DNA from 4 places in the Streptomyces sp. NPDC026575 genome. Region 3 is predicted to be linked to each of the others. Evidence: riboswitches for the same ligand, from Rfam matches in the RefSeq annotation. Region 3 holds a riboswitch; each other region holds the start of a gene.
The links. Region 3 has a riboswitch for cobalamin ahead of ACZ4NB_RS11820 (cobalamin biosynthesis protein). Riboswitches for the same ligand answer to the same signal wherever they lie in the genome.
Positions count from the first base shown of each region.

Region 1: linked by a shared signal. The riboswitch ahead of cobN (cobaltochelatase subunit CobN) and the one ahead of ACZ4NB_RS11820 (cobalamin biosynthesis protein) in region 3 are both predicted to bind cobalamin.
Region 2: linked by a shared signal. The riboswitch ahead of nicT (Nickel transporter NicT) and the one ahead of ACZ4NB_RS11820 (cobalamin biosynthesis protein) in region 3 are both predicted to bind cobalamin.
Region 4: linked by a shared signal. The riboswitch ahead of ACZ4NB_RS28690 (prenyltransferase/squalene oxidase repeat-containing protein) and the one ahead of ACZ4NB_RS11820 (cobalamin biosynthesis protein) in region 3 are both predicted to bind cobalamin.

Region 1 is NZ_JBVHQM010000002.1:31,389-39,005, forward strand. Features, by position in the region: gene cobN (cobaltochelatase subunit CobN) at 1-2,711, opposite strand, end outside; cobalamin riboswitch at 2,746-2,894, opposite strand; gene cobG (precorrin-3B synthase) at 3,063-4,418, shown strand; gene ACZ4NB_RS02500 (precorrin-8X methylmutase) at 4,415-5,047, shown strand; gene ACZ4NB_RS02505 (precorrin-2 C(20)-methyltransferase) at 5,050-6,594, shown strand; gene ACZ4NB_RS02510 (DUF397 domain-containing protein) at 6,631-6,963, opposite strand; gene ACZ4NB_RS02515 (helix-turn-helix domain-containing protein) at 6,960-7,617, opposite strand, start outside.
Region 2 is NZ_JBVHQM010000019.1:139,017-146,633, forward strand. Features, by position in the region: gene ACZ4NB_RS25710 (DUF4383 domain-containing protein) at 1-120, opposite strand, end outside; gene ACZ4NB_RS25715 (hypothetical protein) at 279-1,664, opposite strand; tRNA gene ACZ4NB_RS25720 (tRNA-Val) at 1,806-1,877, shown strand; gene ACZ4NB_RS25725 (tautomerase family protein) at 2,272-2,499, shown strand; gene ACZ4NB_RS25730 (VOC family protein) at 2,792-3,292, shown strand; gene nicT (Nickel transporter NicT) at 3,323-4,474, opposite strand; cobalamin riboswitch at 4,506-4,721, opposite strand; gene ACZ4NB_RS25740 (alpha/beta fold hydrolase) at 4,885-5,733, opposite strand; gene ACZ4NB_RS25745 (MarR family winged helix-turn-helix transcriptional regulator) at 5,818-6,408, opposite strand; gene ACZ4NB_RS25750 (hypothetical protein) at 6,524-6,946, shown strand; gene ACZ4NB_RS25755 (nucleoside/nucleotide kinase family protein) at 6,900-7,556, opposite strand.
Region 3 is NZ_JBVHQM010000007.1:67,186-74,802, reverse strand. Features, by position in the region: gene ACZ4NB_RS11830 (putative cobaltochelatase) at 1-1,777, opposite strand, end outside; gene ACZ4NB_RS11825 (cobyric acid synthase) at 1,827-3,368, opposite strand; gene ACZ4NB_RS11820 (cobalamin biosynthesis protein) at 3,365-4,348, opposite strand; cobalamin riboswitch at 4,469-4,617, opposite strand; gene ACZ4NB_RS11815 (hypothetical protein) at 4,822-5,238, shown strand; gene ACZ4NB_RS11810 (caspase family protein) at 5,243-7,617, shown strand, end outside.
Region 4 is NZ_JBVHQM010000024.1:9,244-16,860, forward strand. Features, by position in the region: gene ACZ4NB_RS28675 (ABC transporter ATP-binding protein) at 1-1,173, opposite strand, end outside; gene ACZ4NB_RS28680 (energy-coupling factor transporter transmembrane component T) at 1,170-2,585, opposite strand; gene ACZ4NB_RS28685 (SCO2322 family protein) at 2,582-3,298, opposite strand; gene ACZ4NB_RS28690 (prenyltransferase/squalene oxidase repeat-containing protein) at 3,298-4,596, opposite strand; cobalamin riboswitch at 4,774-4,915, opposite strand; gene ACZ4NB_RS28695 (MBL fold metallo-hydrolase) at 5,148-6,191, opposite strand; gene ACZ4NB_RS28700 (aldehyde dehydrogenase) at 6,510-7,617, shown strand, end outside.

The sequences.
Region 1 (7,617 bases), on a different contig from region 3:
GTGAGCGCGATCGGCTCCAGGCCCGTTACGCGGCGCGAGGCGTCGTCCCAGACGGGGCGGATGCCCAGCAGCGCGAGGGCCTCGGCCACGTCGTCGCCGCTGGTGCGCATCGCGCTGGTGCCCCAGAGGGAGAGGCCGACGGACTGCGGCCATTCGCCGTTGTCGGTGCGGTAGCGCGTCAGGAGGGAGTCGGCGAGTGCCTGGCCGGTCTCCCAGGCGAGCCGGGAGGGGACGGCCTTGGGGTCGACGGAGTAGAAGTTGCGGCCCGTCGGCAGGACGTTGACCAGTCCGCGCAGCGGGGAGCCGGAGGGGCCGGCCGGGACGAAGCCGCCGTTGAGCGCGTGGACGGCGTGGTCGATCTCGTCGGTGGTGGCGGCGAGGCGCGGCACGACCTGGCGGGCGGCGAAGTCGAGGATGTCGGCGACCGCGTCCGGGTGGCCGTCGGCGATGCGGGCCACCGCGGCCGGGTCCCAGTCCGCGTCCTCCATCGCCTGGACCAGGGCGCGGGCCGTCTCCTCGGCCTCGTCGGCGGTCGTGCGGGTCGCGGCGGACTCGTCGAGGCCGAGCGCCTCGCGCAGACCGGGCAGGGCCTGTGTGCCGCCCCAGATCTGCCGGGCCCGCAGGATGGCGAGCACGAGGTTGACGCGGGCCTCGCCGGTGGGGGCGCCGCCCAGGACGTGCAGACCGTCGCGGATCTGGGCGTCCTTGACCTCGCACAGCCAGCCGTCGACATGCAGCAGGAAGTCGTCGAAGCCCTCGTCGTCGGGGCGTTCGTCCATCCCCAGGTCGTGGTCGAGCTTGGCGGCCTGGATCAGCGTCCAGATCTGGGAGCGGATCGCGGGCAGCTTGGCCGGGTCCATGGAGGAGATCGCCGCGTACTCGTCGAGGAGCTGCTCCAGGCGCGCGATGTCGCCGTAGGACTCGGCGCGGGCCATCGGCGGGACGAGGTGGTCGACGAGGGTGGCGTGGACCCGGCGCTTGGCCTGGGTGCCCTCGCCCGGGTCGTTGACCAGGAAGGGGTAGACGAGCGGGAGGTCGCCGAGCGCGGCGTCCGGGCCGCAGGCGGCGGACAGGCCCGCGTTCTTGCCGGGCAGCCACTCCAGGTTGCCGTGCTTGCCCAGGTGGACCATGGCGTCGGCGCCGAAGCCGCCGTCCTCCTGGGAGGCCGCGATCCAGCGGTAGGCCGCCAAGTAGTGGTGCGAGGGGGGCAGATCGGGGTCGTGGTAGATCGCGATCGGGTTCTCGCCGAAGCCGCGCGGCGGCTGGATGATGATCAGGAGGTTGCCGCGGCGCAGCGCGGCCAGGACGATGTCGCCGTCGGGGTCGCGGCCCGGTTCGCCCGCGTGGCTGCGGTCGAGGAACATCTCGCCCGGCGCCGGGCCCCAGTGCTCCTCGACGGCGTCGCGCAGCTCCTGCGGCAGCGTGGCGTACCAGCGCCGGTAGTCCGCGGCCGGGATGCGGACCGGGTTGCGGGACAACTGCTCCTCGGTGAGCCACTCCTGGTCGTGGCCGCCGGCCTCGATGAGGGCGTAGATCAGCTCGTCGCCGTCGCCGGACTCCAGACCGGGGACGGGCTCGGCGGTCTCGTCGCCGAAGTCGTAGCCCTCCGCCCGCAGGCGGCGCAGCAGGGCGACCGCGCTGGCCGGGGTGTCCAGGCCGACGGCGTTGCCGATGCGGGAGTGCTTGGTCGGGTAGGCGGAGAGCACCAGCGCCAGGCGCTTGTCGCCGGCCGGGATGTGGCGCAGCCGGGCGTGGCGCACGGCGATACCGGCGACGCGGGCGGCGCGCTCGGGGTCGGCGACGTACACCGGCAGGCCGTCCTCGTCGACCTCCTTGAAGGAGAACGGAACGGTGATCAGGCGCCCGTCGAACTCGGGGACGGCGATCTGGCTGGCGGCGTCCAGCGGGGACAGCCCCTCGTCGTTCTCCTCCCAGGCGCTGCGCGATCCGGTCAGGCACAGGGCCTGGAGGATCGGCACGTCGAGCGCGGCGAGCGCCCCCGCGTCCCAGGACTCGTCGTCGCCGCCGGCGGATGCCTCGGCGGGCTTGGTGCCGCCGGCGGCCAGGACGGTGGTGACGATCGCGTCGGCCGGGCGGAGGGCGTCGATCAGCTCCGGCTCGGGCGCGCGCAGCGAGGCGACGAAGAGCGGGCGGGCGCGGCCGCCGGCCGCCTCGATCTGCTCGCACAGGGTCCGCACGAAGGCGGTGTTGCCGCTCATGTGGTGGGCGCGGTAGTAGAGCACGGCGACCAGCGGGCCGCTGTCGTTGCGGCTCTCCCGGTCGAGGGGGCCCCAGGTGGGCGCGGGCGCCGGCGGCTCGAAGCCGTGGCCGGTCAGCAGGACGGTGTCGGAGAGGAAGCGGGCGAGCTGGTCGAGGTTGGCGGGGCCGCCGTGCGCGAGGTAGGCGTGCGCCTCGGCCGCGATGCCGACGGGGACCGTGGACTGCTCCATGAGCTGGGCGTCGGGGGCCTGTTCACCGGTGAGCACGACGACCGGCCGGTGCTGGTCCTCGGCGAGCAGCAGGTCCAGGCCCTCCTGCCAGGCGCGGATGCCGCCGAGGAGGCGTACGACGACGAGGTCGGTGCCCTCCAGCAGCGCGGGCAGCTCGGCCACGTCGAGGCGGGCGGGGTTGGCGAGGCGGTACGGCACCGGGCCCGTGGCCGCGCGGGCGCTGAGCAGGTCGGTGTCGGAGGTCGACAGCAGCAGAATCATGCGAGCGCAGGCCTTCCTCGGGGTGTCCGCGCCCCGGGTGGTCGTATGGACGGCGGGAGTTCCTGGCTCACCCGGCGCTGGCCGGGTTCACAGTGGCGGGACCGCGCCGGATTCTCACCGGGCTTCCTCCCTTGGGCGCCGTCGCTGGCGTCCGGTGGGCCAGCCGACCCACCGACCTGCATAGTAAGGGCTGCGGACGGCCGAGGTAAGCGGGCCCGGGGGCCGGCCGCCGGGGACCGCCGTGCTCCGCCCCGGCCGGGGCCGCGGCCGCGTGGGTGGCCGGTCCGCGCCTGGTCCGTGGCCGGATCCGCCCCGGATCGGCCGCCCGGCGTCGTGGGTATGCTCGCCGCCATGCCGCCCTCCCCCTCGATCCGGCCCCTGGGGTCCGAACCGCCCCTGCGGGACCGCGGTGACGCCTGCCCGGGGGCGCTGCGACTGCACCCGGCGGCCGACGGCGGGCTGGCCCGAGTGCGGGTGCCCGCAGGCGACTTGACGGTGCGTCAGGCCGAAGCGCTGGCCGACGCCGCGGACGCTCTCGGGGACGGCCGGCTCTCCCTGACGTCCCGGGGGAACGTGGAACTGCGCGGCCTCGCCGAGGGCTGCGGCGGCCGGCTCGCCGCGCTGCTGCGCGACGCCGGTCTGCTCCCCTCCGAGCACCACGAACGCCTCCGCAACATCCTCGCCTCCCCGCTGGCCGGGCTGGACCGGCACACCCCTGCTGACGTGCGGTTGTGGGCCCGTGACCTGGACTCTTCGCTCTGCGCGAGCCGGTCGGCGACCGCGCTGTCCGGCCGTTTCCTCTTCGTCCTGGACGACGGGCGGGGCGATGTGGCGGCGCTGGGCGGGGATGTGAGCTTGGTCGCAGAACCCTCCGTGGCGGCCGACCGGACCGGCGCCGGTGGCACGGCGCTGCTGCGGGTCGGTGACGATCCGGCGGCGCTGCGGATCGCCGGCCCGGACGCACCGCGCGCCGCGCTCACCGCCGCCCTGACGTTCCTGGACGCCGCCGCGGCGAGCGGCAGCGGCGCCTGGCGGATCCGCGAACTGCCCGAAGGGCACACGCTGACGACCCGGCACGTCGCCGAGCGGCTCCAGGCGGCGGGCATCACGGCGGAGCGGGTGACGGACGGGGCAGCGGCTCTGCGCTCGGCGACCGCGCGCGCCGAGGAGTTCCCCGACTCCTCCGCTCCAGGTGTGGTCGAGGGCGCCGACGGCCGCCGCGCCCTGTGCGTGCTGGCCCCGCTGGGCCGGCTGAGCACCGCCCAGTGGCGCCTGCTCACCGCCGTCGCCGCCCAGGACGGCTCCGGCGCACTGCGCCTGACGCCCTGGCGCGGAATCGTCCTGCCCGGTCTGGCGCCCGCCGCGGCCGCCGCCCGGTCGGCCGAGCTGTCCGCCGCCGGCCTGGTCACCGACCCGTCCTCCCCCTGGCACCGCCTCGGCGCGTGCACCGGCCGCCCCGGCTGCGCCAAGTCCCTTACGGACGTCCGCGCGGACGCCGCGGACGCGGTCGCCGCGGGCGCGCGGACGCCGGACGGCGGCCCGGCCGTCCCCGCGGGCGGCACGCCCGTCCACTGGTCCGGCTGCGAGCGCCGCTGCGGCCACCCTCACGGCACCTGGGTCGACGTCCTGGCAACGGCGGACGGCTACCAGATATCGGTCGTACGGCCGGATGCACCACCAGCAACGCAAGAAACGAGGCCACAGTGACCGCCTTCGACTACGAGAAGGACGGTGCGGCGATCTACCGCCAGTCCTTCGCCACGATCCGCGCCGAGGCGGACCTCGCCGGGCTGCCCGCCGACGTCAGCCGGGTGGCGGTCCGGATGATCCACGCCTGCGGCATGGTCGACCTCGTACGCGATCTGGCGTTCACCCCCGAGGTGGTGGCCAACGCCCGCAAGGCGCTGCGCGCCGGTGCGCCGATCCTGTGCGACGCCAACATGGTCGCCAGCGGCGTCACCCGCAAGCGGCTGCCGGCCGACAACGAGGTGCTGTGCACGCTCGCCGACCCGTCGGTGCCGGACCTGGCCGCCCGGATGGGCACCACCCGCAGCGCCGCCGCGCTGGAGCTGTGGCGCGACCGCATGGAGGGCGCCGTGGTGGCCGTCGGCAACGCCCCCACCGCGCTCTTCCGCCTGCTGGAAATGATCGAGGAGGGGGCGCCCCGGCCCGCCGCCGTCCTCGGCATACCCGTCGGCTTCATCGGCGCGGCGGAGTCCAAGGACGCGCTGATCGCCCACCCGTCGAAGCTGGACCACATCGTGGTGCGCGGACGCCGGGGCGGCAGCGCCATGGCCGCGGCCGCGATCAACGCCCTGGCAAGCGAGGAAGAGTAAGCGTGAGCGAGCAGCAGCTGACCGGTCGCCTCTACGGCGTGGGCCTCGGCCCCGGTGACCCGTCCCTGATGACCGTGCGTGCCGTCCAGGTCATCGCCGCGGCCGACGTCATCGCGTACCACAGCGCCCGGCACGGACGGTCCATCGCGCGCGCGATAGCCGCCGAGCATCTGCGCGCCGACCACATCGAAGAGCCGCTGGTCTACCCGGTCACCACCGAGTCCACCGACCACCCCGGCGGCTACCGCGGCGCGCTCGACGAGTTCTACGAAGAGGCCGCGGCCCGCCTCGCCGTCCACCTCGACGCCGGCCGCACGGTCGCCGTCATCTCCGAGGGCGACCCGCTCTTCTACGGCTCCTACCAGCACATGCACAAGCGGCTGGCGCACCGTTACCCGACCGAGGTGATCCCCGGGGTCACCTCGATCAGCGCCGCCGCGGCCCGCCTGGGCAAACCGCTCGCCGAGGCCGACGAGGTCCTGACGATCCTGCCCGGCACCCTCCCGGAGGAGGAGCTGACGGCCCGCCTGGCCTCGACCGACACCGCGGTCGTGATGAAACTGGGGCGCACCTTCCCCACCGTCCGCCGGGCGATGGAACGTTCCGGCCGCCTCGCCGAGGCCCACTATGTCGAGCGCGCCACCATGTCCGGCGAACGCACGGACAATCTGGCCGACATCGACTCCGACACCGTCCCCTACTTCTCCGTCTCGGTCGTCGCCAGCCGCGTCGCGGAGCAGTCCTACCAGGCCCCCGAGGCGGCGCCGGACCCCGCCGCCGAGCCCTCCGGCCCCGGTGAGGTCGTGGTCGTCGGCACCGGACCGGCCGGCCCGCTCTGGCTCACCCCGGAGTCCCGCGGCGCCCTCGCCGCCGCGCAGGACCTCGTCGGCTACACCACCTACCTCGACCGCGTCCCGGTACGCCCCGGCCAGCGCCGCCACGGCTCCGACAACAAGGTCGAGTCCGAACGCGCCGAACTCGCCCTCGATCTGGCCCGCCGCGGCCGGCGGGTGGCCGTGGTCTCCGGCGGCGACCCGGGCGTCTTCGCCATGGCCACCGCCGTCCTCGAAGTCGCCTCCCAGGACCCCTACCGCTCCGTGCCGGTACGCGTCCTGCCCGGCGTCACCGCCGCCAACGCCGCCGCCGCCCGCGCCGGCGCCCCGCTCGGCCACGACTACGCGGTCATCTCCCTCTCCGACCGCCTCAAGCCCTGGGAGGTCATCGCCGCCCGCCTCCGCGCCGCCGCGGGCGCCGACCTGGCCCTCGCCCTGTACAACCCCGGCTCCCGCAGCCGCACCTGGCAGGTCGCCAAGGCCCGCGAACTCCTCCTGGAACACCGCGCCCCGGACACCCCGGTCATCCTCGCCCGCGACATCGGCGGCCCCGAGGAATCCGTCCGCACGGTTGCCCTCACCGACCTCGACCCCACCCAGGTCGACATGCGGACCCTCCTCATCGTCGGCTCATCGCAGACAGAGGTGGTGCGGCGCACCGACGGACGGAACGAGGACGTGGTGTGGACACCACGGAGGTACCCGGAGGCGTAGCCGGGGTAGCGGATCGAGCGGATCGATCGGGTCCGCTCAGCAGCCCGATATCCGGCCGATCTCGTGCCGGTCGGCCTTCACGGCGTCGATGAAGGCCGACCAGGCACCGGCCGGGAAGAGCAGCACCGGACCGGCGGGGTTCTTGCTGTCGCGGACGGGGACGGTGGTGGGGAGCCCGTCGGCGACCTCGATGCAGTTGTCCTCCCCGCCATCGCTGTAGCTGCTCTTGCGCCATGCGGAGTCCTTGCTGTCGCGGAGAGGGATGACGGTGACCAGCCCCTCCGCGACCTCCACACAGTTGTCGGCTCCCCCGTCGCTGTAGCTGCTCTTGCGCCACACGACGTCGACCAGTTCGCGCGCTCTCGTCATGGTCTACTGTCCTCCACCAACTGCCGGATAAATGCTGCTGAATCGCGCGGCGACAGTGCCGCGTCGCGAAGTTGATCGTAGGAGAGGCGGTAGTGCTCGACGTCTCCCGGCTCTTCGATCAGGTTGCCCGAGTTGTTGCCTTCCAGGTAGGCAACAGCGCCACCATCCGCCATCCACAAGAGCCAGAGTGAACCACCCATCAGGTTATGCACCGGGGCGGTGAGCGGAAGCACCTGGATGGCCATGTGCGCGGCCTCGGCGGCCTCAGAAAGACGAGCCAGTTGAGCGTGCCAGACCCTGGGATCGGGTGCCGGACGACGCAGGGCCGACTCGTCCAGGATGACCCGGATGTTCGGCGGTCGATCGCGCTGCAGCAGTTCCTGCCTGCCCATACGTGCAGCGACGGCCTCTTCGAGTTCTTCCGGGCTTATCGGCCTCGGCCCCGACGACAGCACCACCCGGGCGAAGTCCTCGGTCTGCAGGAGGCCAGGAACCACCGTCACGTACGTGTGCAGGATCGTGGCTCTTGCCTCGTACTGCATGAAGGCCCGATACCGGTCCTTGAACGCATCCAGCCTGGCCAGCCGCCACAGCCGCACCAGTAGTTCGCCTGTGCCGTACACCCGGTCCAGTGCCTCCATGACCGGGAGTTTG
Region 2 (7,617 bases), on a different contig from region 3:
CTTGCTGAGCCCGTGATCCACGGGCAGATGCTCGTCCAACCGGGCACGACGGTGCCTCTTGGCCCGGTGGAGGTGCCCCATGGGCCCGTGCAGGGTCTGGCCAGTAGCCCCAGTAGCCATGTCCGGCCTCCTTCGCGCAGATGTGCCGCCCTGGGCCGTACTCAATCTCCAGGATCCGCCCAAGGGCCGCTTCACGCCATCGCGCCTGGAAGAACGCCTCCAGAAGCGAGGCCATTCCTGGGCCGTACGACGGCCTCCGCCGGGCGCGGCCGACAGCCTCAGCCGCCGGTCCCCGCCGCGCCCCTGGCGTCCCGGATCTCCTGCACCACCCGTGCCGCCGTCTGCCGTACCGCTTCCGTCTCCGTCAGGAAGTGCCACCAGTCCGGATGCCGCCCCTCCAGACCGGCGACCGCGCGATCGAGGCGGGCCACCGCGTCGTCCAGGGGGCGGGCATGCCGCGGGTCGGGGGTGCTGCGCCCGGCCATCGCCAGCCGCTGCGCGTCCCGGAGGGCGAAGCGGGTCCGGTCGACCTCCTTCTGCCGGTCGAACGAGACCGCATCGAGCCGCCGCAGCCGGTCGCCGGCCGCCGACACCGCCTCGTCGGTGGCGTCCAGCAGCGCCCGCACGGTCGCCAGCCGGCTCGTGGCGTCCGCCCAGCGCTGCTCGTCCCGCGCCTGCTGCGCCTCCCGCAGCTTGACCTCGGCCTGCTGTACGGACTGCGCCGCCTGCTCCGGTACGTGCTGCAGGTCCTGCCAGCATGCCGCGCTGTAGCGCCGCCGCAGCTCGCTGAGGACCGGATCGACCTTCCCGGCGCGGGTGGTGATCGCCTGCGCCCGGGTCCGCAGCGACACCAGCCGCTTGTCGATCTCCGCGGCCTTCGCCGGCAACCGCTCGGCCTCGGCCCGTATGCCCTCCGACCTGCGCAGCACGTCGTCGGCGCGCCGGATGGTCTCCTGTACGCCATGCTGCCCGGCGCCCTGATTGAGCTTGGTCAGCTCCGGCCCGAGCGCCGCCAGCCGGGCCGCGAGATCGTCCGCCCGTATGCCCTGGGCCCGGACCGTGTCCAGCGCATCGCTCGCCGCCAGCAGCGCCTGCCGCGCCCGCTCCACCGCCGGGGCGAGCTGCGCGAGCTGCGTCTCGGCGGACTGCAGCAGCGGCCCCAACCCCTGCGCGAACCGGTCGAGATCGCCCTTGACCCGGTCCAGCTCCTCCTTGGCCCGCGTCAGATCGGCCCGCGCCCGTGCCATCGCGGCGCCGTCCAGATCATCACGGTCGAGATCATGGGAGTCGACCGCGGTGATATAGCCGTGACTCACCTCGTCGATCCGCCGTCCGAAGCCCTCGTAGTCCGCCGCGGCCCGCTGCGCCTGCGGGGAACTGTCCACCGCGGTGATCGTCTCTATGGAGATCCGCAGGTCCCGGTGCGCGGTGTCCAGCTCGTAGAACGCCGACGCCGCGGCGTCCTTCGCGGCCTGCGCATCGGCCCGCTGGCTCTCCCCGCGCCCGAACCAGCGACGAGTCCCCCCGCCGGCGAACGCCAACGGAGCCATCGCGATCAGCAACGGCAACGGCAGCAACGCGAGCGTCACCGCATCCCGGACCGGGCCCCCACGCGTGCGACGGCGTTCTCGCTGCTCATGCGGCTGCGTGTGTGTCGCCGTCACTTCCCTCTCCCGATCACATCGCCCCAGGACGGATGCCATTCTCCCACTCACCGGAAACGAACACACCGGCCGGTAAGTTCGCACTTCGCGCACTGGTTTGCAGTTCAGCCCTGATGGCAAGGTAGTCTGTCGGCTCGACCAGGGCGCATAGCTCAGCGGTAGAGCGCTGCTCTTACAAAGCAGATGTCGGCGGTTCAAATCCGTCTGTGCCCACTCCTTGCGTAGAACGACGAAGGCCCAGGTCATCCGAGGTGAAATCGGATTCCTGGGCCTTGATCATTTTCTGCTGCGGACAGGGGCGGGCAGGGGCCGTCGCGAAACCGCGCTGCCGCCCTTCACCGAGGTCGATCTGCGAGACTGGACAGAAGCATGCCGGCACCGCAGGACTGATGGCAGCGGTCGGCATCAGCGTCGCCGCTCACCGTGAACCGGGCCAGTCGGACGAGGGCCGGGCGCCGCCTACGGGTGCTGCTCCGTTAGGCCGCGACAAGCGGCGCGTCATCGCCGGCACCCTTCTCCCCGAAGAGGAGGCGCAGCCCCACCGCATTCGGCCCTGGTATCCGAGCGGCATGACGGCTCGATCTCACCCTCATGTGGGAGGCATCCGATGCCATTCATCGACATCAAGGTGATCGCAGGAGTGTTCACGCTCGAAGAGAAGCAGAAGATGGTCGAGGATGTCTCCGAGGCGTTGATCGCCATCGAAGGCGAGGCCCTGCGGCCGGTGACACATGTCGTGGTCACCGAGACGCCCAGCGGCGCATGGGCGATCGGCGGTAAGGCCCTGACAGCCGAAGACGTGCAGGCCAAGAGGGCTGGCCAGCGCAGCCGGTAGGTGTCTTCGAGTTTCTGCCGATCGCCGGGCAGCAGCACATCCGTGACCGGAGCGGGCCCAAGGGCGGGCCGGCGCTGATGCGCTCCGCGCTTGTCGACCCCGTGGCCCCCGACTCGTTCGAGTCGGGGGCCTTCTTCGTGCCCGGGGGGCGGGGGAGGGGCGGGGCTGGGCGTGTTCGGGGCGGTTGTTTGTGGTGGGGAGGCTGTGTATCGTTCCAGAGTATCTTGAAGTTTCAAGTAAGTGGTCGGTGAGCGGTCACGCGATGGCGTGGCGGGAGAACAGGAGCGGGTTCATGGCCGTACGGCGGCTCAATCACGCGGTGCTGTATGTCCGGGATGTGGCGCGGGCTGTTGCTTTTTACGGTGAGGCGCTGGGGCTCAGCGTGGATGTGGAGATACCGGGGCGGGCGGCCTTCCTCAGCGCGCCCGGCTCGCTCAACGATCACGATCTGGGGCTGTTCGCGGTGGGGACGGACGCGCCGGGGCCGGAGGCCGGGCGGGTCGGGCTGTACCACCTGGCCTGGGAGGTCGGCACGCTCGGTGAACTGGCCGCGGCGAAGGCGCGGCTCGGTGAGCGCGGTGCGCTGGTCGGCGCCACCGACCACCTCGTCTCCAAGTCCCTGTACGCCAAGGACCCGGACGGCAACGAGTTCGAGGTGATGTGGCGGGTTCCGCGGGAGGACTGGCCGGGGCCGGAGGAGGCGGACCGGCTGCGACCGCTGGATCTTGCGGTCGCAATGAAGCGCTGGGGGCCGGATCTGGTGACGGGCGCCGCCGCCGGTTCGGCCACCTGAGGTGAGGAGGCGCGGCCCGCGCGCCGTGCCTCAGGAGCTCGACGCCGGTGCCGTCCGCTCTGTCGCCTTCGCCCGGTCTGCCTCCTCCGCTCGCTGCGCCCAGCGCTTCTCCACACCGCTCAGTCGCCAGTACGCCAGCGCCGCGGCCCACACCACGACGAACAGTCCGACGATGATGAAGCCGACGTTGTCGAGGTCGAGGGTGGAGATCCAGCCGGTCAGCGGGTCGTTGAGGGCGAGTTTGTCGTGCAGCACGGTCACCAGCTCGATCGTGCCGATGAAGAAGGCGACGGCGATCGACAGACCGGTGATGGTGAGGTTGTAGTAGACCTTGCGCACCGGGTTGGAGAACGCCCACTGGTAGGCGAAGTTCATGAACGTGCCGTCGAGGGTGTCGAACAGGCTCATCCCGGCGGCGAACAGCAGCGGCAGGCACAGGACCGCGTACCACGGCAGGCCGGCCGCGGCGCCGCTGCCCGCCATCACCATCAGGGTCACCTCGGTCGCGGTGTCGAAGCCGAGCCCGAAGAGGAAGCCGAGCGGGAACATCTGGCCGGGGCGGGAGATCGAGCGCGTGAAGCGCCCCAGGAGGCGGTTCATGAAGCCGCGCGAATCCAGGCGCTGCTCCAACTCGGCCTCGTCGTAACGGCCGTCGCGCATACCGCGGAAGACCCGCCAGATCCCGGCCAGCGCGATGAGGTTGAGGGCGGCGATGAGGTAGAGGAACGTCCCCGAGACCGTGGTGCCGATGGTGCCGAGGACCTGGTGGGTACGGGATTCGTCGTTGAGCAGGGTGCCGGCGAGCTGGGCGCCGCCGGCCACGAGAGCCGCCATCGCGACCACCACGCTGGAGTGGCCGAGCGCGAACCAGAAGCCCACCGAGACCGGCCGCTTGCCGTCGGCCATCAGCTTGCGGGTGGTGTTGTCGATCGCGGCGATGTGGTCGGCGTCGAAGGCGTGCCGCATACCGAGGGTGTATGCGGTGATGCCGAGTCCGGCGCCGAAGACCTGGCTTCCGACGGCGTAGTGGTGCGGGACGACGAGCAGGAAGAGCACACCGAAGGCGACGATGTGCAGACCGGCTATGACGGCCATCAGGCCGGCGGTGCGGACGGTGTCCTGCCGACGCCAGCGGAACGCGGCGGGGGCAGGGGTGTTCGGGGTATCGGTGGACAGGGCCATCCGGCGGTCACGCTCCAGCACCTCGTGGATCAGTTCGTGAGATGCCGTGGCCGGTCTCCTGGCTTACGGGTGCACGCGTCCGTCCCCGCCTTCCCGGCCGCGGGCTGCGGTCAGTGGCGCCGTAGGCGCGCCGTGCGCCTACGGAAAGGGCTGGAAACTCCCCGATCACAGTGGCGAGGGCCGCTCCGGCCTGGGACCACAAGGTCCGGCACCGGTCTTCCCGAACACCACGGCTCGATCACTCTATCTGCCGAGGAGGACGGGCGGGGGTGCGGACCGGCGGCCGCGGCGCTCTCACGGTCGATGGCCGCCGGGAGAGCCGCAGTTCCGGCGCGCGGTGCGCGGTGCGCGGTGGGGCTGGTGTGCCAGGGTGCCGGGTGCCGGGGCATCACGGGGTGGTCCGAGGGTGATCAGTAGTCCAAGGACGAGAGGAAGGCGTGCAGTTCGCGGTCGAAGAGCGCGGTGTTCTCCAGATTGACCATATGGGCCGCGCCCGGTATGCGGACTCTTCGGGCGCCGGGGACGGTCAGCGCTATGGCATGGGCGTTGGCGGAGATGTCCGTACTGTCGAGGTCGCCGTCGAGCACCACCGTCGGCACCCGGACCTCGCTCAGACGGTCCGCGGCCCCGACCTCAAGGGGCATCCCGGCGCCCAGCCCGTCGGCATGCACCTCCACATTGGCCTCGGCGGAGGCGCGCATCCGCTCACGGAACCCCGGGTGCACGGCGGATGGTTCGCGATGCGGACCGTCCACCCACATCCGCAGGAAGTGCTCGACATAGCGCTCCGCGCCGTCCGGAGCGCCGATGGCCGCCACCTGCTCCTTGATGTGCGCCAGGACGAAGGGGTCGGTGAAGGGGCGGCCGCTGATACCGGGGGAGGCGAGCGCGAGGGCCGTCACCCGGGCCGGGTGGGCTATCGCGGTGTCGAGGGCGACCCGCGCACCGTGTGAGAGACCGACGAGGACGGCGCTCGGGGCGTCGAGAGCGTCCAGGAGGGTGCACAGGTCGTCGTGGTTGGCGTAGTCCCCCTCCACCGTGGAGGACAGGCCGTGGCCGCGGAAGTCGTAGCGGATCGCGCGGAGGCCGGAGTTCACCAGCCAGGTGAACTGTTCGTCCCACATGTGCTGGTCGAGCATGCCGCCGTGCAGCAGTACCACCGCGGGGCCCGACCCGGCCGTCTCGTAGAACAGCTCGCCGTCGTCGACCGGCACGAGGCCGTTGTCGACCTCGGACCAGTCGGTGATCGCTCGGGTCATGCTCCGGACCGTCCTTTGGCGTTTGTGTGGTGGGTGGTGGTACTGGCGTGATTGTTGCTTATGGATCTGGTGTCGCCGTCATCATTACTTGTCGTTGATGTCGGCATTCTCCGGTGGAACGTGTGAGCCGTTCGCCAGGTGCCGGAATTCCTCGCCGAGTCGGTCGAGTACATGCAGGGTCGTGCGGACGTCCTCGGCGGGCAGGTCGGCCAGTCGGCGCCGCAGCTCCGTCGCCTCGAACTCCTGGATTCCGCGTATCGCCGCCGCGCCCTCGGTGGTGAGCTCGATCAGGGAGGAGCGGCGGTGTGCGGGGTTGGGTGCCGTCACGACCAGGCCCAGCTCCGCGGCGTGGTTCACCCAGCGCTGCACCGGCTGTCTGTCGAGCCCCATCGAGCGGGCCAACTGCGGCACGGTCCTGGGGCCTTCGCTGTGCAGGGCGTCCAGTAGTGCATGTTCGCCGGCGGTCATGCCCGTACCCGTCAGCTCACGCTCGACCGCGCGGACCACCGTCCGGTGCAGCGGCCACAGGCGTCTGATGACGCCGTACAGCAGGTCTTCGGCGGGCGTGAGCCCCTCTGTGCCCTCCCTGTCGGTGTCCTGCGCGGCGGAACTGTGCGCTCCGGCGCCGTTTTCGCCGGTGTCATGCTCTGCGGCACCCCCCTCATTGACACTCATGATGTCATGATGACATCGATGATGTCGTTTGGGAAGGGGCTTGATGCGGAAAGGAGTTGATGCGAGGCAGGCAGGTGCTGGCGGAAGGCGTCGGCGAGGGAGAGCGGGAGGGCGGATGAAGGTCGGTCTGTTGCGTGCGGTCGGGGTGGCCACGGCGGTGTACGGGGTGGCGGTGACGGCGGTGCCCGATCTGCTGGCGCGGCCTTCGGGGCTGGTCGACGGTGAGGGGAGGATCGAGCGGGCCACCCGGATCTCGCTGCGGCCACTTGCCTGGCGGGAGGTGGCGAGCGGGCTCTCGCTCGCGCTGGCGCCCGAGGGCCCGGCGCTGCGCACCGCCGCGTATATAAGGATCGCGGCCGATCTCGGGGACGCCGTCCTGGTCGGTGCGACGCTGCCGGGCCGGGATCGGAGGGTGAAGGCGGCCGCGGTGTCCGTGGGGTGGGGTGCGCTGTCGGTGGTCGGGCTGCTGGCCGGCGGGCGGCGGCAGGGGGTCAGTCGCCGGACGGGAGCGGGGCCTCTTCGGGGGCGAAGGAGATGACGAGGTCGGCGCGGTCGCGAGTGGCCGCCACGACCCGGGCGTTGGTCTCGTCCGAGGAGTGCACGAACCGTTCGGCATCGGCGTGTGCGCGTCCGAAGCGCTCGTGGCGGTCGATCAGCCGGCGGATCCGCTCCGGGGCGTCCAACTCCACGTACCAGACCTCGTCGAGCAGCGCGCGGACCCGTGACCAGGGCGCGGAGTCGAGGAGGAGGTAGTTGCCCTCGGTGACGACGAGCGGGATATGCGGTGCCACGGCGATGCTGCCGGCGACCGGCTCCTCGATGCGGCGGTCGAAGGCCGGGGCGTAGACGGTGGCGTCCGGGTCCGGCGCGCGCAGACGCGCCAGCAGTGCCTCGTACCCGGCGGGGTCGAAGGTGTCGGGCGCGCCCTTGCGGCCCGTGCGGCCGAGGCGGCGCAACTCCGCCTCGGCGAGATGGAAGCCGTCCATCGGGACCAGCGCCGCCCGTCCGGCCAGCTCCGCCACCAGGTGGGCGGCGAGGGTGGACTTGCCCGCACCCGGTGGGCCGGTGATGCCGAGCAGCCGGCGTCGTGCGGGGGTCGCGGAGCCGGCGAGCCGGCGGGCGCGGGAGAGAAGGTGCCGGAGATCCATGATGGGTCCATCGTGCCTGATCGGCGGCCGGATGGCGGTGGATCGGCCCGGCTTCCTTCGC
Region 3 (7,617 bases):
GCGGCGTGCGGCCGCCCGTCGGCAGCTGCTCCAGGCGCGCGGCACCCGCCTCGACCGACGACGTCGGGGGCAGCGCCAGGTCGGCGCCGGCGCCCCGGAAGGTGATCATGCCGATCTTGTCGCGCCGCTGGTAGGCGTCGAGCAGCAGCGAGAGCACCGCGCCCTTGACCGCGCTCATCCGCTTGCGGGCCGCCATCGAGCCGGACGCGTCCACGACGAACAGCACGAGATTGCCCTCGCGGCCCTCGCGCACCGCCTCGCGCAGATCGTCCCTGCGCACGACCAGACCGCTGCCCCGCCGCCCGCGCGCGTGCTGGTGCGGGGCCGCGGCCTGCACGGTCGCGGCCAGGTGCAGCTTGCCCAGCGCGCCCTGGGGGCGGCGGGACCCGGTCGTCCGGCCATGTGCCGTACGGGCCCGCGAGCGGCGGCCGTCGGCGCCCTCGCCCAGGCCCGGTACGTCCAGCCGGCGGGTCCGGAACGGCTCGGCGGCCCCGACGGCCGACTTCTCACCGGCCGCGCCCGCCTGCGGCCGGGGCTCGGGCTCCGGCTCGGACTTCTCGGGCGCCTGGGGGGCCTCGGGCGCCTGCGGGGCCTGACGCTCCTGCTGGTGCGGCAGTTCGGCCCCCGGCGGCGGCTCCTGCGGCCCGCCCTCCTGCGGCGGAGGCGCCCCGCCCGGACCGCCCCCGTCGGGGCCGCCGTCCGGACCGTCCGGCTCCGGATCGTCCTCGCCGTCCGCGCCCTCGTCCGCCCCGCCGAACTCCTCCAGCGTCCGGTCGAGCTTGTCCTCGTCCAGGCCGGGGGCGTCGAAGGGATTGCGGCGCCTGCGGTGCGGCAGCGCCAGCAGCGCCGCCTGCCGGACGTCCTCCTCCTCGACGTCCCCGCGCCCCGCCCACGCGGCCAGCGCCGTGGCGGTGCGGGCCATCACGATGTCCGCGCGCATCCCGTCCACCTCGAAGGCGGCACAGGTCGCCGCGATCTGGCGGAGCGCCGCGTCGCCCAGCACCACGCTCGGCAGCAGCTCCCGGGCGGCGGCGATGCGCCCGCGCAGCGCCTCCTCCTCGGCCGCCCAGCGCGCCGCGAAGCCTGCCGGGTCGGCGTCGTACGCCAGCCGCCGGCGGACCACCTCCACCCGCTGCTCCGGCTCGCGCGAGGCCGCGACCTCGACCGTGAGCCCGAACCGGTCCAGCAACTGCGGCCGCAGCTCGCCCTCTTCGGGGTTCATGGTGCCCACGAGCAGGAAGCGCGCCGCGTGCCGTACGGAGACGCCCTCGCGCTCGACGTAGGAGGCGCCCATGGCGGCGGCGTCCAGCAGCAGGTCCACCAGGTGGTCGTGGAGGAGGTTGACCTCGTCGACGTAGAGGATGCCGCGGTGCGCGTCCGCCAGCAGTCCCGGCTCGAATGCCTTCACGCCCTCCGACAGGGCCCGTTCGATGTCCAGCGCGCCGACCAGCCGGTCCTCGGAGGCGCCGACCGGCAGCTCGACCATGCGCGTCGGGCGGTGCTCGACGGCGCCCGGCTCGTGCGGCCCGTCAGGGCAGCCGGGGTCGGGGGCGGCGGGCGCGCAGGCGAAGCGGCAGCCGCCGACCACGTCGACGGCCGGCATCAGGGCCGACAGCGCACGCACCGCGGTGGACTTCGCGGTGCCCTTCTCGCCGCGTACCAGCACACCGCCGACCGCGGGGCTCACCGCGTTCAGCAGCAGCGCGAGCCGCAGGTCGGCCATCCCGACGACCGCGGTGAAGGGGTACTGCGGGGTCGTGTTGTGCACCGTTGTCATGCCTTGTCATCCTCCACGTCGCCGGCCCGATCCGTCCCATGCGTACCCCTCATGGCGCCCCCGGAGGCACGAACGGCAGCCCCTCCGGCACCCCTTCCTCGATCAGCCGCAGCAGCGCGTCGGTGTCCGCGTGCTCCTCGATCAGATCGCCCAGCCGGTCCAGCTGCTCCTCGCGCAGCGCGGCGAAGCTGGTGTCGGGGGCCGGGACGAAGGCCCGCCCCGCGTCCGCCGCCACCCGCCGCAGGAACGCCCGGCGGAAGCCGTCGCTCTCCAGGGAGCCGTGCCAGTGCGTGCCCCATACGGAGCCGACCCGGCAGCCGTCCAGGAACGCCTCGTCGCCGCCGGTCACTTCGGCGACGCCGTGGTGGATCTCGTACCCCTCCACCGGCTCGCCCAGCGCCGCCCCGGCCGGCCGCGCGAGGGTCTTCTCCGCCGCGAACCGCACCCGTACGGGCAGCAGCCCCAGCCCCTCGACCGTGCCCGCCTTCGACTCGACCTCGTCCTCGATGCGCTCGCCCAGCATCTGGAAGCCGCCGCAGATGCCCAGCACCGGGCGGCCCTCGGCGGCCCGCCGGGCGATCGCGTCCGCGAGACCGCGCTCGCGCAGCCACGCGAGCGCCCGGACGGTGCCCCGGGTCCCCGGCAGCACCACCAGGTCCGCGTCGGCCAGCTCCTCGGCCCGGTCCACGAACCGCACCACCACGCCCGGTTCGGCGGCCAGCGCGTCCACGTCCGTGAAGTTCGACATCAGCGGTACGGCGGCGACCGCGACCCGCAGCACGTCGGCGCCGTGCGGCGGCGCCACCGTGCTCTCGCGCACCGCACCGCGCAGCGAGACCCGCAGGCCGTCCTCCTCGTCGATGCCCAGCCCGTGCGCGAACGGCAGCACGCCCAGCGTCGGCCGCCCGCTCAGGCGCCGCATCATCTCCAGGCCGGGCTCCAACAGCGTCACATCGCCCCGGAACTTGTTGACGAGGTACCCCGCCACCAGCGCCTGGTCCTCCTTCGACAGCAGCGCGGTGGTGCCGAAGAAGGACGCGAACACCCCGCCGCGGTCGATGTCGCCGACCACGACGACCGGTATCCGGGCGGCTCGGGCGATGCCCATGTTGACGATGTCGGTGCGCCGCAGATTGATCTCCGCGGGGCTGCCGGCGCCCTCGCAGATCACCGCGTCATGGGTACGCCGCAGCTCCGCCAGGCAGTCGGTCACCGTGCCCAGCAACTGCTCCTGCCGGCCCGCGTGGTAGCCGCGGGCACTGAGCTCACCGACCGGCCTGCCCAGCAGCACCACCTGGCTGCTGCGGTCGCCGCCCGGCTTGAGCAGCACGGGGTTCATCAGCGCGGTCGGCTCCACCCGCGCCGCGGCGGCCTGCATCGCCTGGGCCCGGCCGATCTCCGCGCCCTCGCGCGTGACGAACGAGTTCAGCGACATGTTCTGCGCCTTGAAGGGCGCCACCCGCACGCCCTTGCGCACCAGCCAGCGGCAGATCCCCGCCGTCACCACGCTCTTGCCGGCGTCCGACGTCGTACCGGCCACCAACAGGCCCCCGCCGACGGTCCCGCCGGACGCCTTGCTCCGCCCGTTCACCGGCTCTTCCTCCCGCTCCCGCGGCGCGCCGCGCCCCCGTGGGACACCGCGCCCGCTACCAGCCGTCCCGCCACCGTCGCCGCCAGCGCCAGCGCGCTCACCTTCCGCGACAGCCGTACCGCCCGCTCGATGTCGCCCGCCGCGACCGGCCGCGCCCCGCCGTTGAGGACCGGGCGGTGCTCGACCCGCCCGCCGTACGCCAGCGTGCCGCCCAGCCGGACGCCCAGCGCACCCGCGAACGACGCCTCCACCGGGCCCGCGTTGGGGCTCGGGTGCGCGCCGCCGTCCGCCCGCCAGGCCCGCAGCGCGCCGCGCCGGTCGGGGCCGGCGAGCACGGCCAGGGTGGCGGTCAGCCGGGAGCCGGGCCAGCCGGCGAGGTCGTCGAGCCGGGCCGAGGCCCAGCCGAAGCGGCGGTGGCGCGGCGACTTGTGACCCACCATCGCGTCCAGGGTGTTCACGGCCCGGAACGCCACCAGACCGGGCACCCCGCCGAGCGCACCCCACACCAGGGCGCCCACCACCGCGTCCGAGGTGTTCTCGGCGACCGACTCCACCACCGCGCGGGCCAGCTGCGGCCCGTCCAGCGCCTGCGGATCGCGCCCGCACAGATGCGGCAACCGCTCCCGCGCCACGTCCAGATCGCCCACCGCGAGCGCCCCGCCTATGGCGCGTGCCTCCCGGCCCAGCGAGGTGCCGCCCAGCACGGCCCAGACCGTCGCCGCGGTCAGCGCGACCCGGGCGGCGCGCGAGGGTCCCGCGGCGCGCTGGAGCAGGGCGGCCCCGGCGGCCGCACCGCCCGCGCACAGCACGGCATGCGCCGTGCCGTACCCGCGGTGGTCGCGCCACAGCCGGCGCTCCACGGCGCCCGCGGCCCGGCCGAACGCGGCCACCGGATGGCCGCGCCGCGGATCCGCCGCGATCAGGTCGGCGAGAAAGCCCAGGGCCGCGCCGCACGCGTATCCCGCGTGTTCGCCGCGCATCGGGTCAGACCGCCGGAAGGGGCCCTGCGGGGGCGTGCAGTGGGGCTTTCGAAGGGCGGCCGGGCATGGCGGTATGTCCTCACTCAGGGTCCGCGCCCTGGCTCGACGTGACGGCGACAAGAGTCTCCTGGCTCCCGGATCGGCGTGGCCCCCGGCCTTCCAGTCCTGGTACGCCGTCAGACGTACGCGAGGCGGACCGTGGCCTTCGCTGGAGGAACGCTCCCCGGTGACAGTGGCGGGACCGCGCCGGATTCTCACCGGACTTCCTCATCTGTCGCCGATTGGCTCCGGCAGTCCACCACGCCCCGCGAACGCCCGTCAACTCACCCTTGACCTGCGACGCTGCCCCGTGGACGGCGCTGTGGCACACGCCACAGGGTGGCGGCCGCGTCACAGACGGTTGCCTGCGCCCCTGATCCCACGTCACTATCTGTGGCACGGGGGCGAAGGGGCCGCCGGAAGGGGGCTGGGGGATGCCGGAGAGCGCCGGTCATCACGAGATCCGCATCAGGATCACGGGGACGAACAATCCGCAGCAGGACATCGACGACCTCCAGGTGTGGCTGGAGCGCGAACCCTGGCTGAGCCGCCGGGACCACAGCTGGGAGCAGCGGCCGCGCCCCGCCCAGGAGGCGGCCGGCCCCGGCGACATGGCCGTGGGCGTGGACGACCTGATCCTGGTGATCGTCGGCGCGGTCGCCGCCGAGGTCACCAAGGGGCTGGGCATAGCCCTGCGGGAGTGGCTGCGGCGCCGCGGGGAGGAGCGGGCCGAGGGCGAGGCGCCCGCCGTCGACGCCGGCACGGGCGGTGAGCTGCAGGCGATCGGCGACACCGACCGCCCCGATCCGGGCGGACCGGCACGCGAGGGCGGCAGCACCGGCGAGGGCTGACCGGATGTCCGAATACGACGCGCGGGGCAAGATCAACCGGGCGCTGCTGGTCTGTGTCCACGACTACACCACGCTGACCGGCCTGCCGGCGGTGGAGGACAACGCCCCCGAGCTGCGGCGGGCGCTGACCGCCACCGACCTGTTCACCGCCGACGAGGTCACGCTCTGCCGCCCCACGGAGCCCTGGGAGCTGGGGCAGGCCCTCAAGGCCGCCGCCGACGAGGCCCGCGGTCTGCTGCTGGTGCACTTCTCCGGCCACGGCCGGGTCCGCAGCGACGGCGGCGATCTCCAGCTGATGGTCGGCTCCTCGGTGCCCCGGCAGAGCCACACCACCGTCTCCTGGCAGGACATGGTGCTCTCCTGCCTCGACAACGCGCGGGCCGAGCGCATCGTGATCGTCCTGGAGTGCTGCTACGCCGGCAACGCCGACGGCGCCTTCCACTCCCTGCGCAAACCCATGTCGCTGCTGATGGCCGCCCAGCCCAACCGCCGGATCTTCAGCGGCGAGGAGCCGGCCGGCGGCAGCCTCTTCACCCGCGCCATGGTGGAGGTCCTCGAACGCGGTATCCCCGGCCGGCGCTTCGTCGCCTTCGAGGACCTCGTACGCCAGCTGCGCACCCGGCTCGCCGACGAGCGGACCCCGATGGGGGACGTCTGGGAGCCGCGCTCCGCGAAGCAGAACACCCTCGACGACGTCATCCTGTCCTTCGCCACCCCCGAGGCCCCGCTGCCCACGCCGCCGCGGGTCCGTTTACGCCGCTGGTTCAACCAGCACATCCGGGCCCGGATGCGGCTCCTGATCGCGCTGTGCACCGTCCTCGCGCTCACCGCCGCCACGCTGATCACCCTGCACGCGCTGCGCCCGCTGCCGGACTGCCCGCCCGCCCTCGAACTGCGGCTGCTCACCGCCCCGGAGGCCGAACCCACCCTGCGCCAGGCCGCCTTCGGCTACGAGACGTCCGAGCTCAACACCCGCCCGCTGCACGGCGAGGACGATCTGCCCGCGGGCTGCCGGCGTGCCCAGATCACCGTCTACTCCGCCGCCAAGGACCAGGTCGACCAGGGCTTCGCCGCCGCCGACCGCTGGCAGGGACAGGCCCGGGGCACCGGCCGGGACCTCCAGGACGCCAAGGGCACCGACCCTCTCCACCGGCCGGGACCCCAACCCGACCTGTGGGTCCCCGAATCCACCGCCGACTACGAGGAGGCCCGTCGCGGTATGCCGCCCACCGGATCCCCCGCGACCCTGCACAACACCGGCCCGGTGGCCTACAGCCCGCTGGTCGTCGGCATCCCGGCCGGCGAACGGCTCGCCGACGTCGAACAGGTCGGCGCCTCCTGGCAGGAACTCCTCACCGGCACCGACAGCGCACACCGCGACCTCCGCCTGCTGCGCCCCAGTCCGGTGCTCTCGGGCACCGGACTGCTGCACACCATCGGCCTCTACCTCGCCAACGACGGCTCGCACATCGGCGCGTCCGGCGCCCCCGACCCCGCCCTCGCCGAGAGCGCCGAGCAGCGGCTCTCCGCCCCGGGCAGCCAGTACGCGGGCAGCACCGAGCTGCTGTGCTCGCTGCGCCCCGACGCCGTCGGCGGCACCCCCGGCAGCGGCCGCGCCGCCCGCTCGGCGCCGCTGGTCTCCGAGAAGTCCCTCGCCGACTTCAACCTCGGCCACGCCATCGGCAGCTGCCCCGCCCTGGGCTCCCCGCCGCCGCCCGGCGAGCGCTTCGCCGCCTACTACCCCAGGAACGTCCCGGCCCTGGACCACCCGCTGATCCGGGTCGACTGGCACGGCGCCAAGGACGCCGCCCCCCGGCAGGACGCCGCCGACCGCTTCGCCGACTGGCTGCGCGCCCCGGACGGCGGCCGCCGTGTCCTCACCGCGCACGGCTACCGCGCGGTGCCCGGCAAGGACGGCACGGTGCCCGCGCCCGCCGCGGACTCCCCGCTGCGCAGCAGCCGCGCCAACACCGACCTCGCCGCCCCCGTCATCCCCTTCACGGCCGGCGCCGACCAGGTCGCCCGGGTGCTGGACGGCTACTACAGGGCGCAGAAATCCAGCCGGCTGCTGATCCTGATGGACGCCTCCACCTCGATGGCCGACGGCGGCAAGCTCCCCGTCGCCCTCGGCGCGGCCGGGCGGGTGCTGGAGATGGTCGGCGCCCGCCACACCTACGGCCTGTGGACCTACCCGGACCGCGGGCACCCGGGCGATCCGGCGGCGGTGCGCCGGGCCGTCCCGCTCGGCACCGCCGACCCGGCGCCCGGAAAGGCCGCACTGGACCGGATCGCCAAGGGGGGAGCGGACGAACTGGTCGACCACGGCGCCGCGATGGAGGAGGCGCTGACCGCCGCCCTGCGGGAGATGAAGGAGTCGGC
Region 4 (7,617 bases), on a different contig from region 3:
CCGCAGAAGGGCGCGGGGGCTGGTGCGGTGAGGAGTGGCGCCGCCCACGCGGACCGTACCGGCGGACGGTTGGTGCATTCCGACGAGTGTGCCGAGGAGCGTGGACTTTCCCGCACCGTTGCGCCCCATCAGGGCAACGGTCTCGCCGGCCCGGACCTTCAGATCCACCCGATACAACGTGTCCATCTGGCCCCGGCGCACGCCGAGCCCGGAAACCGCCGCGGCGGCATCCGCCCCGGCACTCGGCGATGTGACTCCGGGGGCCGGGGAGGTGGACGTGGATGAGGACGGGGCCGGGGCCGGGGACGGGGCCGTCCGAGGGGAGCCCGGGCCTGTCCCTGGTGCCGGTGGGGTCACGCCCGTCAGGCGTTCGCGGAGGGCGGTGGCCTTGCGGCGGGCATCGCGGACGGTGAGGGGGAGGGGGGACCAGTCGGCCAGGCGGCCGAGGGCGACTACCGGGGGGTGGACGGGGGAGACGGCCATGATGTCGGCGGGCGTTCCCATCACGGGGGCGGCGCCGGGGGAGGGGAGGAGGATGACCTGGTCGGCGTATTGGACGACGCGCTCCAGGCGATGTTCGGCGAGCAGGACGGTCGTGCCGAGGTCGTGGACCAGACGCTGGAGTACGGAGAGCACCTCTTCGGCGGCGGCCGGGTCGAGGGCGGAGGTCGGCTCGTCGAGTACCAGGACCTTGGGGTGGGTGGTGAGGACCGAGCCGATCGCCACCCGCTGCATCTGGCCGCCCGAGAGGGTGGTGAGAGCGCGATCGCGCAGGTCGGCCAGGCCCAGCAGATCCAGGGTCTCCTCGACGCGGCGGCGCATCACATCGGGGGCGAGCCCGAGGGATTCCATACCGTAGGCGAGTTCGTCCTCGACGGTGTCGGTGACGAAGTGCGCCAGCGGGTCCTGGCCCACCGTGCCGACGACATCGGCGAGTTCGCGTGGCTTGTGGGTGCGGGTGTCGCGGCCGTCGACGGTGACGCGTCCGTGCAACGTGCCGCCGGTGAAGTGGGGGACCAGTCCGCAGACGGCGTTCAGCACGGTGGACTTGCCCACGCCGGACGGGCCGACCAGGAGGCACAGTTCGCCTTCGGGGACGGTCAGGTCGATGCCCTGGACAGCGGGTGCCGCGGCGTCCCCGTAGGTGACCGAGACCTGCTCGAACCGGATCACTGGGTCGGCTCCTTCGTGAACGGAGGGGGATCGTCGGGGTGGCTGTGGCCCTCGCCGGGGCCGTCGCGATGAACACGACCCTGGCCCTGACACTGCCCGTGCCCGTGCCCGTGCCCGTGCCTGTAGCCCTGGCCCTGACGCTGGCCGTGGCCGTGGTCGTTGTCCTGCCCCTGCCCCTGCCCCTGCCCATGCCCCGGCCCCTGCTCCTGGCCGCGGCCGTGACCGCGGCCGTAAGGCTCGGCAGGAGCGTGAGCGGGGCCCCGAAGGCCCGATCGGCTGCCGCGCTCCTGCGTGCCCTCCGGCCGGGCGTCGCCGCGTCGCGCTCGTTCCGTCGGCCTCGGGAGGGGGGCCACCACCGCGGGGAGCAGCCCGATCAGTACGGATGCCGCCGGCCAGAGCGGAAGCACGGGGGCCGTGAGGGGGACGGCGGGTGGGTGGAGGGCGGCCGGTGCGTAGGTGTTCGCCCAGATCATCAGGGTGGCCACGGCGATGCCGGAGCCGGCGACGAGCCAGGCCCGCGGGCCCCAGCGCTCGGGGCGGTAGCGGGTGCGCAGCGTGCGGCGGCCGCCGAGCCACAGGCCGGCGAGGGCGGCGGCCAGCCCGGCGAGGAGCAGCGGCAGACCATAGCCGGCCCCGGTGCCGCCGAGCAGGCCGTAGGTGCCGGCGCAGATGCCGAGGAGACCGCCGAGGGTGAGAGCGGAGGTGAGGCGACGTACGGCGCGAGGCACTTGGGCGCTGCGGCCGTAGCCACGGGCGTCCATGGCCGCGGCCAGGGCCACCGAGCGCTCCAGCGCGCCCTCCAGCACCGGCACGCCGACCTGGAGCAGTGCCTTGAAGCCGCGGTCGGGGCGGCCGCGCAGCCGTCGGGCGGCGCGCAGCCGCTGGACGTCGGCGACCAGGTTCGGCGCGAACGTCATGGCGACGACGACCGCCACCCCCGCCTCGTACAGCGCGCCGGGCAGGGACTTCAGCAGCCGCGACGGGTTGGCCAGGGCGTTGGCGGCGCCCACGCAGATGAGGAGGGTGGCCAGCTTCAACCCGTCGTAGAGCGCGAAGACCATGCCCTCCGCCGTGACCCGCCCGCCGATCCGGACGCCCTTCGCCCAGTCGGGCAGCGGAACTTCGGGCAGTGTGACGAGGGTGTGGGTACCGGGGATGGGGGAGCCGAGGACGAAGGCGAAGGCCAGCCGAATGGCGATCACGACCAGACCGAGCTTGACGAACGCGCCGTAGGAGCGGGCCCAGGGCGCGTCCGTGCGCCGCGCCGCGACGACATAGCCGGCCACGCCCACCAGCAGCCCCAGCAGCAGCGGGTTGGTGGTGCGCGAGGCCGCGGTGGCCAGGCCGAGGGCCCACAGCCACCAGGCGCCGGCGTGCAGCGCGGTGGTACGGGTCGCCTGCGGGGCGCTCATCCGCGCCGGCGGCGCGCCTGCCACACGGCCGCCGCGCCCAGTACGACGACGGCCGCGACACCGCCGAGCAGCCCGGCGGACGGTCCGCCGTCACCCCCGGAGCCGGCCCCCTTCGCCCCGTCCGCACCCTGCCCGTCGGCGGACTGCTTCGGGTCGGCGGACGCCTTCGCCCCGCCCGATCCGCTCACCTGGTCCGCGCACCCCGTCTCCGGATAGCCGGCGATGGCGCACAGCAGCGCATTGGAGTCATAGCGCAGCCGCCCGGCGACCGCGGCCAGCGCCTCGCCCGCCGAGGCGTCCTCGGCCACCTGGGCGCACTCCGTCCGCGCCTTCGGCGGGCGCTCGCCATCGGGAGCGTCCTTCGCGGTACCGAAGTCGATGACGACGCCGATCCGCTTGCGGCCGTCCTTGGCGGGCGTCTCGCGGCAGATCGCGTCGAAGTCGGCGGCTGCGCGCGGTTTGCCGGCCGCGGCCGAGTCGGCGCTGACGGTGAAGCGGAAGCCCTCGACCGCGCCATCGGCCGGGCGCACGGTGGCCGGCCCCTGGGTGGCGTAGGCCCAGGAGCCGCCGCTCCCGCCGTCCCAGAAGGACCAGTAGCGGTACTCCTGCGCCTGGGCCGGCCCGGCGGCCAGCCCGGTGACCGTGCCGGCCAGCAGCAGCGCGCCGGCGATCCGGGTGCGCCGCGTCGGCTGCGGCAGCTGCCTCGGCCGCATCAGAGTGCGTTCTTCTTCTTACGGCCGCTCAGCAGGAAGCCGATGCCGGCGCCGAAGGCGAGCGCGACGCCGACGACCCACCAGACGTTGACGCCGCCGTCGCCGTCCTTGTGGTCCTCGGCGGCCGGCGCGGCGGTACCGGCCGGCTTGGGTCCGGTCGCGTTCAGCGCGGCCACCAGATCGCTGCCCCCGAAGGAGCGCGGGTCGGTGCCGGTGGCGTGCGCGGCGAGCACCAGCTGGGCGTACGCGGCCGGGCCGTTCTCCTTGGCCCAGCCCGCGGCGTTCTTCTCCAGCCACTTCAGCGGCTTCTGGGCGGCGGCCCCGTGCGAACCGGCCGCCAGCGCCACCACGGCATCCGCGGTGTTGCCGACATCGGGCTGCTTCTCCTGGCCCGGCATCGCGGAGAGCAGATGCTGTCCGTTCCGGTCGAGCTGGGCGACGAGGTGGGCGGCGCCGCCGGCCGCGGCCGACGCCGCATCGCTGGACTTCTCCGGCTTGCCGTCCTTGCAGGTCAGAGGCTTGACAGGGGTGTCCGCGCGCTTCCCGGCCGGTGCGACGACGAAGCCCTTGCCCAGCGCGCCGGTCGCGGCGGCCGCGGTGGCGTCCGCGTTCGGCGCCGCACCCTTGAGCTGGAAGGCGAACGCGCCGCGCTCGTCCTCCTTCGCCGCACAGCCCAGCTGGAAGGTGAGCAACGCGTCGTAGGGGGTCTTGCCGCCCTTCTTCGACGTGACCGACTCCGGCTTCTCGCCGGCCGCCGTGAGCGCGCCGATCACGACGGAGGTGGAGTTGGCGTCGCTGGGCGAGCCGGCCATCGAGCTCCAGCCGCCGTCGTCGTTCTGCACCGACTTCAGCCAGCTCACGGCCTTCTTCACGGTCTCGCCGTGCCCGCCGAGCGCGGCCAGCGCCTGCACCGCGGCGGCCGTCTGGTTGGTGTCCCGCATCGTCTTCGCGTCACAGGACCGCTTCGGCTCGGCGCGGAAGGCGGTGAACGAGCCGTCGGCGCACTGCTGCCCGACCAGCCAGTCCACGGCCGACGCCGCCGGCCGTACGCCGACCGTGTCCTGCGCCAGCAGCGCGAGCGACTGCCGCCAGACACCGTCGTACTGCGGGTCCTTGGTGCCGTACAGCCCGTCGGGCAGCTTCTTGGGGGACGCCGAGGGGGCGGCCGCGGGCTCCGCGAACGCGGCGGGGGCGGTGGCCGTGCCCAGCACCGCCACGGCCGCCAGCGCCATGGCGGCGCGGCGCGCCAGGAAGGCGACGGGGTGCGTCGAAGGGGCCTGGGGAGCCATGGAAGCCATGGGGGCCATCGGGTCGGTGCCTCTCGGGTCGGGTCGCGGCGGTGGTACGCAGCCGCGCTCGGACGACCGCCGAGCGCCGATCCTGCGATCGGGCGCGGTGGCACCGGGCTCAGCTCCGTATACCTCGACGGTGCCGCGCACCGGACCGTCCGCGCGGGCGGCGGTTCCGGTGGCGGGAGCCTTGGTCGTGCCCCAACGGGTGCTCCGGCTCGTACGGCCATCTGCGCCGCGCACTGCGCGGGCCGCCGGCCGTCCTCACGGTTGCGGGTCAGCGCCGGATTTCCACCGGCTTCCCCCGATCGGGTACGGATGAAGTTGTCCCGCACACCTTAACCGGCGCCCGGACGGGGCCCGCCCGCACGTACGAGCCGGGGAAGGCCGACGGTGGCCACGCGCGGCACAGGAACAGCGCCGACGTCGCCAGGCCGCGCACAGGCGCGAGGTGCGTCACACCTCCCTCACGCGTCACACCGACTCGGCGGCGCGAGTGCCCTCGCCCCGCCCGCCGCCTCGCCCGAGGCTCCCGCGCGTGCGTCACACCGCCTCGCGCCTCACACCGCCCGGTAAGTCGCCGGCTCGGAGCCCGGTACCCGCTCCACGCCCCCCTGCTTCACCAGGCGGCGCAGATGTGCCTCGGCCTCCGAGACGGCGATGTTCCGGGAGCCGTAGGGGATCTGCTCCCAGGGACGGTTCCACTCCATGGCCACGGCGAGCTGCCAGGGGGTGAGGGGTTCGCGGAGCAGTGCTCTCAGTCCGGAGAGCCGCTCTTCGTGGTGGGCGATGAGTTCGCGCACCCGGCCCTCGGCGTCGGTGAAGGCGTGCTGATGGGCGGGCAGTACCTCGGCGGGGGCGAGCCGGCCGATGCGTTCGAGGGAGGCGAGGTAGTCGCCCAGGGGGTCGGTGACCGTGCTGTCGTCGGGGTCCCCGTACAGGCCGATGTGCGGGGTGATGCCGGGGAGGAGGTGATCGCCGGAGAAGAGCCGGCCGAAGCCGTGCGCCCGCCCGCCCGGATGCTCCTCCTCCAGATGCAGGCACACATGCCCCGGCGTGTGCCCCGGCGTCCAGATGGCGCGCACCCGGCGTCCCGGCAGGTCGAGCAGCTCGCCGGGCTCGATCCCGCGGTCCGGCAGCGCGGCCCGCCGGCCGGGCGGCCTCCGGCCGCGCCCGCTGCCGCGCGCCTCCCGCAGCGGTGCCAGATGATCGTCCGGCGCGCCCGCGCCCGCGAGCTTGGCGATCAGGTAGTCGAGCCACTCGCCCGGCTCGGCCTCGCGGGTCCGGCGGACCACGGCGGTGTCCGCGGCGTGCATCGCGATCCAGGCGCCGGACGCCTGCCGCACCTTGGCGGAGAGGCCGTGGTGGTCGGGGTGGTGGTGGGTGATCAGGACGCCGTGGAGATCGGTGAGGGCGAAGCCGCAGGCGGCGACGCCGGCGACGAGGGTGTCCCAGGAGTCCGGGTCGTCCCAGCCGGTGTCGATGAGCACCGGTCCGCGGTCGGTCTCCAGGAGGTGGACGAGGGTGTGGCCGAGCGGGTTGTCCGGGATGGGGACGGCGATGCTCCACACCCCGCCCCGGTGGTCGATCACCTGCGTGGTCATCCCGGTCCCCTCTCGGTGTGGCACACACCCCGACACCCCGCACCTGCCCTCTCACTATAACTAGAACCGGTTTCAAGGAGGCGCGAAGTCACCTACCGTGGGCGGCGGTTGGGGTGGTGGTGGGGATTTGGTCCGCGCCGTGGACTCCTCCAACTAGAACTGGTATCAGTTTCTGACGTGGTGAACCGAGCGGCGCCGAGGCGATCGACTGACACGGCGTCACCAGTCGGCGCGGTAGCGCGGCACAGGCCCCTCGGGCGGTCCGCGTCGGTGCGCACCCACATCGGACAGGCGGCCAACCCGCAGGAGGCGGCAGCGATGAGCGACCTCGTCGAGCACGGAAAGCTCTACATAGGCGGACAGCTGGTCGATCCGGCCGGCCGGGACACGATCGAGGTCGTCTCACCGCACACCGAACAGGTCATCGGCCGCGTCCCGCACGCCTCGCGGGCCGATGTCGACCGTGCGGTGGCCGCGGCCCGTACGTCCTTCGAGTCCGGGGTGTGGGCGAACGCCCCGTTGGCGGACCGGATCGCGGTGGTGACCCGCATCAAGGACGCCTTCGCCGCGCGCAGCGAGGAGATCGCCAGGGTCATCAGCTCCGAGAACGGCACCCCGTTCACCTCCGGCGTCATGGTGCAGTCGCTGGCCTCGGTGCTGGCCTGGGACTCGGCGCTCACGGTGGCCCGCACCTTCGAGGGCGCGGACGGCGGCGCTCCGTTCGAGGAGCGGCGGGCCGGTGTGCTGGGGCCGATCCTCGTACGGCGGGAGCCGGTCGGGGTGGTCGCGGCCGTGGTGCCGTGGAACGTCCCGCAGTTCACCGCCGCGGCCAAGCTCGCGCCCGCCCTGCTGGCCGGCTGCTCGGCCGTGCTGAAGGTGTCGCCGGAGACCCCGCTGGACGCGTACCTCCTCGCCGAGATCGCGTCCGAGGCCGGACTGCCGGAGGGCGTGCTGTCGATCCTGCCGGCGGACCGCGAGGTGAGCGAGTACCTGGTCGGGCACCCGGGAGTGGACAAGGTGTCGTTCACCGGATCGGTCGCGGCCGGCCGGCGGGTCATGGAGGTCGCGGCCCGCAATCTCAGCCGCGTCACGCTGGAGTTGGGCGGCAAGTCCGCGGCGGTGATCCTGCCGGACGCGGATCTGGACGCGGCGGTGGCCGGCATCGTCCCGTTCGCCTGGATGATCAACGGCCAGGCATGTGTGGCCCAGACGCGGATCCTCGCACCGCGCAGCCACTACGACGAGATCGCCGAACGGTTCACCGCGGCCGCCTCCGCGCTCACCGTGGGCGACCCGCTGGATCCGGCCACGGAAGTGGGCCCGCTGGTCGCCCGCCGCCAGCAGCAGCGCTCGCTGGACTACATCGCGCTCGGCCAGCAGGAAGGCGCCAAGGTCCTGACCGGCGGCGGCCGGCCGAAGGGGCAGG